Regions from separate parts of the Stenotrophomonas tuberculopleuritidis genome, predicted to be linked through region 2. Evidence: riboswitches for the same ligand, from Rfam matches in the RefSeq annotation. Region 2 holds a riboswitch; the other holds the start of a gene.
What was found. A riboswitch is a leader RNA that binds a small molecule or an ion and turns the genes downstream of it on or off. The one in region 2 is predicted to bind glycine.
Positions count from the first base shown of each region.

Region 1: linked by a shared signal. The riboswitch ahead of Q5Z10_RS19085 (trimeric intracellular cation channel family protein) and the one ahead of gcvP (aminomethyl-transferring glycine dehydrogenase) in region 2 are both predicted to bind glycine.

Region 1 covers NZ_CP130831.1:4,173,280-4,178,369, reverse strand. Annotated here, with positions in the region: gene Q5Z10_RS19095 (multidrug efflux RND transporter permease subunit) at 1-448, opposite strand, end outside; gene Q5Z10_RS19090 (MdtA/MuxA family multidrug efflux RND transporter periplasmic adaptor subunit) at 445-1,611, opposite strand; gene Q5Z10_RS19085 (trimeric intracellular cation channel family protein) at 1,900-2,517, opposite strand; glycine riboswitch at 2,600-2,705, opposite strand; glycine riboswitch at 2,719-2,808, opposite strand; gene Q5Z10_RS19080 (GIY-YIG nuclease family protein) at 2,849-3,124, shown strand; gene Q5Z10_RS19075 (nuclear transport factor 2 family protein) at 3,195-3,626, shown strand; gene Q5Z10_RS19070 (hypothetical protein) at 3,631-4,083, shown strand; gene Q5Z10_RS19065 (NAD(P)/FAD-dependent oxidoreductase) at 4,187-5,090, opposite strand, start outside.
Region 2 covers NZ_CP130831.1:3,478,714-3,483,803, forward strand. Annotated here, with positions in the region: gene Q5Z10_RS16080 (siderophore-interacting protein) at 1-39, opposite strand, end outside; gene Q5Z10_RS16085 (multidrug effflux MFS transporter) at 180-1,406, opposite strand; glycine riboswitch at 1,705-1,807, shown strand; gene gcvP (aminomethyl-transferring glycine dehydrogenase) at 1,870-4,737, shown strand; gene Q5Z10_RS16095 (VOC family protein) at 4,925-5,090, opposite strand, start outside.

The DNA of each region.
Region 1 (5,090 bases), 690 kb from region 2:
ACAGGCCCTGCGAGGTCACCGCCAGGGTCAGGATCGGCGTGTCGGCTGGATTGACCTTCCGGTACACCGGCGGAACCGGCAGGTCGGCGGGAAGGAAGCTGCCGGCCGCGTTGATCGCCGCCTGCACGTCCTGCTCGGCCACGCCCAGCGACACGTCCAGGCCGAACTGCAGGGTGATCACCGAGGCCCCACCGGAACTGGTGGACGACAGCTGCTTCAGGCCGGGAATCTGCCCGAGCTGGCGTTCCAGCGGCGCGGTGATGGTGCGCGTGGTCAACTCCGGGCTGGCCCCCGGATACAGCGTGCTGATCTGGATGATCGGGTAGTCGACCTGTGGCAGTGCGGCCACCGGCAGCAGCCGGTACGCCAGTGCACCGGACAGCAGCAGCGCCACCATCAGGAGAGTCGTTGCGACCGGGCGCAGGATGAACGCGCGCGAGAGATTCATGCGCCAGCCCTGGTTGCGGCCTCCTCGGTGATGATCTCCACCGCGGTGCCGTCCTCCAGTCCGTCGATGCCTTCAATCACCACCTGGTCGCCCGCCTGCAGGCCGGAGCGCACGGCCACGCGTCCATCATCGGCAGGCCCCAGCACCACAGTGCGGCGCTGCGCCCTGTTGTCCTTGTCGACGATGTGCACGTAGTTGCCCTGGCTGCCGAACTGCACGGCGGCATCGGGAATCAGCAGTGCCGGTTGCTCGCCCAGTTGCAGGCGCACGTTGACGAACTGGTTCGGGAACAGTGCGCGGTCCGGGTTGTCGAACTGCGCGCGCAGCTTCAGCGTGCCGGTCGCGGTATCGATGCGGTTGTCGACGCTGGACAGCGTGCCCTGCGCCAGTGCACGGCCCTCACTGCGGTCCCAGGCTTGCACCGCCAGCCCCGGCTGCGCCTGCACGGCATCGAGCAGGGCCGGCAGGTCCGGTTCGGGCACGGTGAACAGCACGCTGATCGGCGCGGTCTGCGCCAGGGTCACCAGGCCTTCGGTATCGCTGGCGTGCACCAGGTTGCCGACATCGAGGCGGCGCAGGCCGACGCGGCCGCTGACCGGCGCGGTGATGCGGGTGTACTGCAGCTGCAGGCGCGCCTCGTCCACCGAGGCCTGGTCGCTGAGACGGCGGCCCTGCAGCTGGCGCACCTTGCTCTGCTGGTCGCTCAGCTCCTGTGCGGATACATAGTTCTGCTTCTGCAGTTCGCGATAGCGCTGCAGTTGACGCTCGGCGTTCTCCAGCTCGGCCAGGTTCTGCTGCTGGGTGCCCTGGGCCTGTGCCAGCTTCACTTCGTAGGGGCGCGGGTCGATCTGCGCGAGCAGGTCCCCGGCCTTGACCTGCTGGCCTTCCTGGAAGTGCAGGCGTAGCAGTTCGCCATCCACGCGGCTGCGCACCACCACGCTGTGCAGCGGGGTGACCGTGCCGACCGCCTTCAGCCGCAGCACCAGCGGCTCGGCGCTGGCCCGGGCGATGCGCACCGGCACCGTTCTGCCGCCCCCTTCCTCGTTGCTGGCTACCTCGGCGCGCGGCCACAGCCACGCGGCCAGGCCGGCAACAAGGGCGAGGCCGGCCATCGCCAGCAACGGGCGGGCGCGACGGAAGCGGGAATTTTCGGCGACAGACATGCGGCATCCTGCGCCCTGCACGGGCAGGGACATCGGGCCCGTCGGCACGGCGGTGCCACGGGCGGCGGGGGGGGGGGGGTGTCTGGCGGGGCCGCGGGCGCGGCGTGGCTGGATGCCGTCGCGCGTGCGACGGGGCGACAATGGTAGCCAATCACCCCGGCCACTGCCGCATGACCATGGTCATGTTCTGCAATGCGTCGAACGTGCTCGACCCGTTTTGTAGAGTCGAGCCATGCTCGACTGCGTCTGCCAGGAACAGTCGAGCATGGCTCGACGCTACGAAGCGGCTCAATGCACTTCGTCGTGGTACACGAACTTCGGCATTTCCCAACGGTAGTGGATGGCCAGCAGGCGCAGCGCGAAGCCGCCGCCCAGGCAGCACAGAATCGCCGTGGCATCGGCCACGCCCCAATGCAGCAACAGCAGATACACCGCGCCGGTCAGCAACGAGATGATCGCGTACAGCTCCTTCTGGAAGATCAGCGGTACCTCGTTGCAGAGGATGTCGCGCAGTACACCGCCGAACGCGCCGGTCAGCATGCCGGCGATCAGCACGATCGGCAGCGCGTGGCCAGCCTCGCGCGCGATCGAGCAGCCGATCAGGGTGAAGGCGATCAGGCCCAGCCCGTCCAGCACCAGGAAGGTACGGCGGAAGTGGTGCATCCAGCGTGCCACCCAGGTGGCGATCAGCGCGGCGCACACGGTGAAACCGAGGTATTCCGGATGCTTGACCCAGCCCAGCGGATAGTGGCCGAGCAGGATGTCGCGCAGCGAACCGCCGCCGAGGGCGGTGACGCAGGCGATCATGACCACGCCGAACAGGTCCATGCGGCGGCGGCCGGCGGACAGCGCGCCGGTCATGGCTTCGGCGGAAATGGCGATCAGGTAGATGATGGACAGCAGCATGGGACAGGCTCCGGGCGCGGTGGGGCCGGCCATGCGCGACTACCGCCACTGCCTGCGCACTGACGGGATGACGATGACCGGTGCCGCTCCCGCTGTCCTTTTGCCTGAGAGTTCAGCGGCGTAGGCCGCGTGCCCCTTCGGCGGATCGTCCCGGGCATGCCCGGTGACCTCTCTCCAGCTCGGCGAGTCGAATGCATGGTTGGTGGGATTCCAGCCCACCGGCCTGAGCGATCATGGGAGCCTGCGCCTTCGGCGGGCGCCAGCGCGGCGCCTCTCTCCTGCATTCGGGCGCCAGTATATCCGCTGCAGTGCAGCACGGCATAATCCGGGCATGGCCCCGTCCCTCCGCCCGTGGTTCCTGTACCTGCTCGAATGCCGGGACGGCAGCTATTACGCCGGCATCAGCACCGACGTGCAGGCCCGCTTTGCTGCCCATCAGGCCGGCAAGGGCGCGCGCTACACACGGGCCCGGCCGCCGCTGCGGGTGCTGGCCGTGCGTGAGTACCCGGACCGCGCGGCCGCCTCCCGTGCCGAGTGGCAGCTCAAGCAGCAGCCGCGCGAACGCAAGCTGGCCTGGCTGCAGGCCCCGGCCGAGGCCGTCCTGTAGACCCACGCCAGGCGTGGATGGGCACGCCTGCCATGCCATGATCGCCCCGTGCCCCGCGCAGGAGACCCTGATGTCCACGATTGCCCTGCTGTTCGCTCTCTCCGCATCAACAAGCCCCGCCGCCGACCCGGCCACGATCGCGGCCATCGAAGCCACTTGCCATGACTATGTGGATGGCCAGCTGGAGGCCGACCCGCAGCGCGTCGCCCGCTCCCTGCACCCGGATCTGGCCAAGCGCGCGGTGCTGGGCGATACGCCCGACGAGCGCCTGGGCCTGCGCCGCATGTCGAAGGAAGAGCTGGTGGCATTGACGAAGCAGGGGGCGTTGAAAACCCCCAAGGCGCAATGGGACCGCCGCTGCACGGTGCTGGACGTGACCGGCAACGCGGCCTCGGTGCGGCTGGAAACCCCGTGGTTCGTCGATTATTTCCACATGGGCCGATTCGACCAGCGCTGGGTCATCGTCAATGCGCTGTGGTACCCGAAGCCGAAGGCACCGTAGAGCGATGCGTGCCGCTGGCACAGCATGGATCTCCGTCGTCGTACTGGTCGCCGGTATCGCGCTGCTGCCGGGCCTGCTGTACCTGCTCGGGCTGGCGCTGGTGGAGGGCCGGCCGAAGCCCGCAGACCGTGCGCCCAGTGGTGTGGCTGCGTGCAGCAGTGAACCACGGCCGGGATACCCGCCGATGAATCCCTGGCGATTCGCCGCGCGGTTCTTCGACAAGGACGTGATGAAGAAGGTGCCTGACGTGGAACGGGAGGCCTTCTGGATTGCTCGACGCCACCTGTGGCGGCAACCGCAGCAGGGCATGCTGCGCTGGCATCTCAGCAGTACCGCATTGACGATCTGGATTACCCGACATTGGAGCGCGGCGCAGATTGCCGATACCGCGAGAAAGGAGGATTTCTGCCGCGCATGGTCGAAGCGGCGGGTGCCCGACGGCCCGATGAAGCAGTAGAGCCACGCCATGCGTGGCTGAGTTCCATGCGGCCTGCACAGACATTCATCCACGCATGGCGTGGATCTGCTCCCAGAGAGATAACCCGTGTCCGTCTTCGGCCCTAGCGTCCCGGCCGTCGGTCTTCCTGGTCGTCACCGAAGATGATGCGCGCGCTGCGCTGGTAGCTCCAGTACGCCACCGCCCAGTTCAGCAGCACCACGATGCGGTTGCGGAAGCCGATCAGGAAGAACACGTGCGCGGCCAGCCAGAACCACCAGGCCAGGATGCCCGACAGCTGCAGCCGGCCCAGGTGCACGATCGCGGCCATGCGGCCGATGGTGGCCAGGTTGCCGTAGTCGGCGTACCTGAAAGGGCCGGGGGCAGGCTTGCCGCGCAGGCGCGCGCGGATCACCTCGGCCACGTACTTGCCCATCTGCTTGGCCGCAGGCGCCACACCGGGCACCGGCTTGCCGTTGGCCTGGTTCAATGCGGCCAGATCGCCGGCCACGAACAGCTCCGGGTGATCGGGCAGGGTCAGGTCGGGTTGCACCTGCACGCGGCCGGCGCGATCCAGCGGCACCTGCAGCGTGCGCGCCAGCGGCGAAGCCGCCACGCCGGCGGCCCAGACCACGGTACGCGCCGCCACGAACTGGTTGCCCAGCTGGAACCCCTGGCCGTCGATGTGGCTTACCGGCGTACCGGTCAGCACTTCCACACCCAGCTTCTCCAGCTGCCGGCGTGCCTTCAGCGAGAGCACCTCGGGGAAGGTCGACAGCACGCGCGGGCCGGCTTCCACTAGGCGCACCTTGGCGCTGGCCGGATCGATGTGACGGAACTCGTTGCGCAGGGTGTGCCGTGCGATCTCGGCCAAGGTGCCGGCCAGCTCCACACCGGTGGGGCCGCCGCCGACCACGGCGAAGCTCAGCCATGCGGCCTTCTTCGCTGGATCCGGTTCGGCCTCGGCACGCTCGAAGGCCAGCAGCAGCTTGCGGCGCAGGGCGATGGCATCGTCCAGCGTCTTCAGG
Region 2 (5,090 bases):
CGCCACGTTGAACAAGCGGTAGGTCTGCTGCGCAGCCATGGGGATACCTCATGCGACCACATCGGAACGGCTGGCGGTCGTGCACCCACGGACGGCTGGCTGGAGGCCCCAGCCTAGCCCGGCCACGCGCGGTTGCGGCGCCGGCGCGCGCGCATCGGCACCCTACCCGTGCGTGCTGCTCAATGCGCCGTGCCCACTGCCTGTGATGCGCGCTCGCGCTGGTGCTCCCAGTACCAGAACACGAAGCCGGCCGCGAAGAAGCCGGCCTGGCCCAGTGCCAGGTGCAGCGGGCTGGCGTTCAACAGCGGTGACACCACACCGGCCACCACCGTGCTGATCATCAGCTGGGTGAACGCCTGCAGCGACGAGGCCAGGCCGCGCTGCTGCGGGTACATGTCCAGCACCGCCAGGGCCAGGATCGGGAAGATCAGCGCCATGCCCAGCCCGCCCAGGAAGATCGGCAGCACCGCCCACGGCAGCACGAACTGCGGCGACAGCGCGACATAGCCGATGTTGAGCAGCGCCGAGACCGCGCAGAACAGGAAGCCGGTTGCCACCTGGCGGGTCGCGGTGGTGCGCCCGGCCATGCGTCCGGACAGGAACGAGCCGGTGGTCATGCCGCCGATGGTGGGGATGAACAGCCAGGCAAAGCCGCCCTCGCCCAGGTGCAGGTGCTGCATCACGAACATCGGCGCCGAGGCGATGTACAGGAAGATGCCGCCGAAGCCGATGCTGCCGGCCAGCGCCAGGCGCAGGAAGCGTGGATTGAAGCCGATGCGCACGTAGTCGCGCAGCAGCATGCGCGGAGACAGCGGCACCCGCGCCGCGACCGGGTGGGTCTCGGGCAGGTAGCGCGCAGTGGCGGCCAGCAGCACCAGGGCGAACACCACCAGGAACCAGAAGATCAGCGGCCAGCCGGCGCCACTGAGCAGGATCCAGCCACCGATGATCGGTGCGATCGCCGGCGCGATGCCGAACAGCATCGACACCTGGCTCATCAGCCGCTGCGCGTCGTGGCCGTGGTAGAGGTCGCGGATCACCGCGCGGCCGACGATCATGCCGACGCCGGCCGACAGCCCCTGCAGCGCGCGGAACAGCAGCAGCGTGCCCAGGTCGGTGGACAGGGCGCAGCCGACCGACGCGCCGACGAACACCACCAGCCCGGCCAGGATCACCCGCTTGCGGCCCCAGGCATCGGACAGCGGCCCGTGCGCCAGGCTCATCAGGCCGTAGAACAGCAGGTACACGCTGATGGTCTGCTGCACCGCCACCTCGTCCACGGCCAGGCGCTGGGCCAGCTGCGGGAAGGCGGGGAAGATGGTGTCGATCGAGAACGGACCGAACATGGCCAGCCCAGCAAGCAGCAGGGCCATGCGGCGGGTGGAGGGAGCAACAGCGGCGGTCATCGGGCAGGCGTCCGGCAGGGCCATGCGTGGCACGCACGGCGGGCGCCGATCCCCTGCAGCAGGGACGGCGCCAGATGAATACGAGGGTCCGACCATCATAGGCGGGGATTGCGCCCGGCGCCATGCAGAACTGCACAAAACGCATGCCCGGGCCATCGGCCATTCAGGCGCAGCGGGGTCCCGGGACGCGGCCCGCAGGCCTGCAACGGGCTATAATCGGCGGGCAACACGGTGGGAGAAGCGGAACACCGCTGCCGAAGGCGCAACGCCCGTAATCGCTCAGGCCCGATACCACCCGTAACACAACTCTGGAGAGACCGGATCGATCCGGCGCCGAAGGGGCACGAAGCAGCGGTCCGCCGCGCTTCCAAACTCTCAGGCAAAAGGACAGAGGGGCGCCCCGCAGACCGCCGACCGGCGGCTTGTGCCCGTGCGTGTGCCCTTTCCTGACGGATCCTTCGCCATGTCCCAGAACACCCCTTCCCTGCGTGAGCTCGAGCATCATTCCGCGTTCGTCGAGCGCCATATCGGCCCCAACGATGCCGAGATCGCGCAGATGCTCGGCGTCATCGGCCACGCCTCGCTGGATGCGATGACCGATGCCATCGTGCCGGCCAAGATCAAGTCGCCGGCGCCGCTGGCACTGCCCGAATCGATCACCGAAGTGCAGGCGCTGGCGAAGATCCGCGCGATCGCCGACAAGAACACCGTGCTGCGCAGCTTCATCGGCCAGGGCTACTACGGGACCCACACGCCGAACGTGATCCTGCGCAACATCCTGGAGAACCCGGCCTGGTACACCGCCTACACCCCGTACCAGGCGGAAATCTCGCAGGGCAGCATGGAAGCGCTGATCAACTTCCAGACCCTGTGTGCCGACCTGACCGGCATGGAGATCGCCAACGCCTCGCTGCTGGACGAAGCCACTGCCGCCGCCGAAGCGATGACCCTGGCCAAGCGCTCGGCCAAGTCGAAGTCGGACACCTTCTTCGTGCACGACGCCGTGCACCCGCAGACGCTGGAACTGCTGCGCACGCGTGCCGAGCCGATGGGCATCGTGCTGCGCGTGGGCACCCCGGCCGAAGCGCTGGAAGCGGAAGCCTTCGGCCTGCTGCTGCAGTACCCGGACACCTTCGGCCAGGTCGGCGACTACAAGGCGCTGGTCGATGCCGTGCACGCGCGCGGCGGGCTGGTGGCCGTGGCCACCGATCTGCTGGCGCTGACCCTGCTGGCCGCGCCGGGCGAATGGGGGGCGGACATCGTGGTCGGCAACAGCCAGCGTTTCGGCGTGCCGTTCGGCTTCGGTGGCCCGCACGCCGCGTTCATGGCCTGCCGTGATGCCTACAAGCGCTCGATGCCGGGCCGCCTGATCGGCGTGTCGATCGATGCACAGGGCAATCCGGCCTACCGCCTGACCCTGCAGACCCGCGAACAGCACATCCGCCGCGAGAAGGCCACCTCCAACATCTGCACCGCGCAGGTGCTGCTGGCGGTGATGGCTTCGATGTACGCGGTCTACCACGGTCCGGAAGGCCTGACCCGCATCGCGCGCCGCACCCATCGCCTGGCCTCGATCCTGGCCGCGGCGCTGCGCAGCGCCGGCGTGCAGGTGGGTGGCAACTTCTTCGACACCCTGCATGTCACCGGCGTGCATGCCGATGAGATCCACGCCAAGGCGCGCGCCGCCGGCTACAACCTGCGCGCGATCGACAGCGACTCGGTCGGCATCAGCCTGGACGAGACCGCCACCCGCGCCGACGTGGTCGCACTGGCCGCCGTGTTCGGTGCACAGGCCGACATCGACGCGCTGGATGCCAGCACCGCCGACGCCCTGCCGGCCGGCCTGCTGCGCCAGTCTGAATTCCTGACCCACCCGGTGTTCAACACCCACCACAGCGAGCACGAACTGCTGCGCTACCTGCGTTCGCTGGCCGACAAGGACCTGGCGATGGACCGCACGATGATCCCGCTGGGCTCGTGCACCATGAAGCTCAACGCCACCGCCGAGATGATCCCGGTGACCTGGCCGGAGTTCTCGCAGATCCACCCGCTGGTGCCGGCCGACCAGGCGCTGGGCTACAAGGAACTGATCGAGTCGCTGGAAGCGATGCTGGTCGAGTGCACCGGCTACGACGCAGTCAGCCTGCAGCCGAACTCCGGCGCGCAGGGCGAGTACGCCGGCCTGCTGGCGATCCGTGCCTACCACCGCTCGCGCGGCGAGGGCCATCGCGATATCTGCCTGATCCCGGATTCGGCGCACGGCACCAACCCGGCGTCTGCGCAGATGTGCGGCATGAAGGTGGTGGTGACCAAGACCGACGCCAACGGCAATGTCGACGTCGAGGACATCCGCCTCAACGCCGAGAAGTACAGCGACCGCCTGGCCGCGATCATGATGACCTACCCGTCCACGCACGGCGTGTTCGAGGAAGAGGTGGTCGAGATCTGCGAGATCATCCACCAGCACGGCGGCCAGGTGTACACCGACGGCGCCAACATGAACGCCCTGGTCGGCGTGGCCAAGCCGGGCAAGTGGGGTTCGGACGTTTCGCACCTGAACCTGCACAAGACCTTCTGCATCCCGCACGGCGGCGGCGGCCCGGGCGTTGGCCCGTGCGCGGTGAAGGAACACCTGGCACCGTTCCTGCCCGGCAAGCTGGGCGACCACGGCCCGGTCGGCATGGTCAGCGCGGCCAGCTTCGGCAGCGCCTCGATCCTGCCGATCAGCTGGATGTACATCGCGATGATGGGCACTGAAGGCCTGCGCAAGGCGACCCAGGTGGCCCAGCTCAACGCCAACTACATCGCCAAGCGCCTGACTCCGCATTTCAGGACCCTGTACACCGGCCGCAACGGCCTGGTCGCGCACGAGTGCATCCTGGACGTGCGCCCGCTGGAAAAGACCAGCGGGATCGGTGCCGAGGACGTGGCCAAGCGCCTGATCGACTTCGGCTTCCATGCCCCCACCCTGAGCTTCCCGGTGGCCGGCACGCTGATGGTCGAGCCGACCGAGAGCGAATCGCTGCATGAGCTGGATCGCTTCATCGACGCGATGATCCAGATCCGCGAAGAGATCGCAGCGATCGAGGACGGGCGCCTGGACCGCGAGGACAACCCGCTGAAGAATGCGCCGCACACCGCCACCGCGGTGACTGCCAGCGAGTGGACCCACGCCTACCCGCGCGAGCTGGCCGCCTTCCCGCTGCCCAGCCTGAAGCTGCAGAAGTACTGGCCGCCGGTCGCCCGCGTCGACAACGTGTACGGCGACAAGAACGTGATGTGCGCCTGCATCCCGGTCGATGCCTACAAGGATGATGAGGTCGAGGCCTGATCGACAAACGGCCCGCGCAAGCGGGCCGTTTCATTTCCCGCAGCGCCAGCGGCGGCAGGGCCCCGGCATGTTCCGGTAGTCGGTAGCGCCGGGCCATGCCCGGCGAACACAGCGGCAGCACCCATCACCAGCCCGGCATGTTCCGGTAGCGCCGGGCCATGCCCGGCGAGCGCAGCGGCAGCACGCATCACGGGTCCGGCATCTGCCCCAGGCTCAACTGCCAGGACACACCGAAACGGTCCTGCACCCAGCCGTATCGATTGCTGAAATCGTACTCGCCCACCGGCATCAACCAGTGCCCGCCCTCGCCCAGCGCCCGCGCGGCGCGCTCGAACTGCTCGGTCCCCGCACAT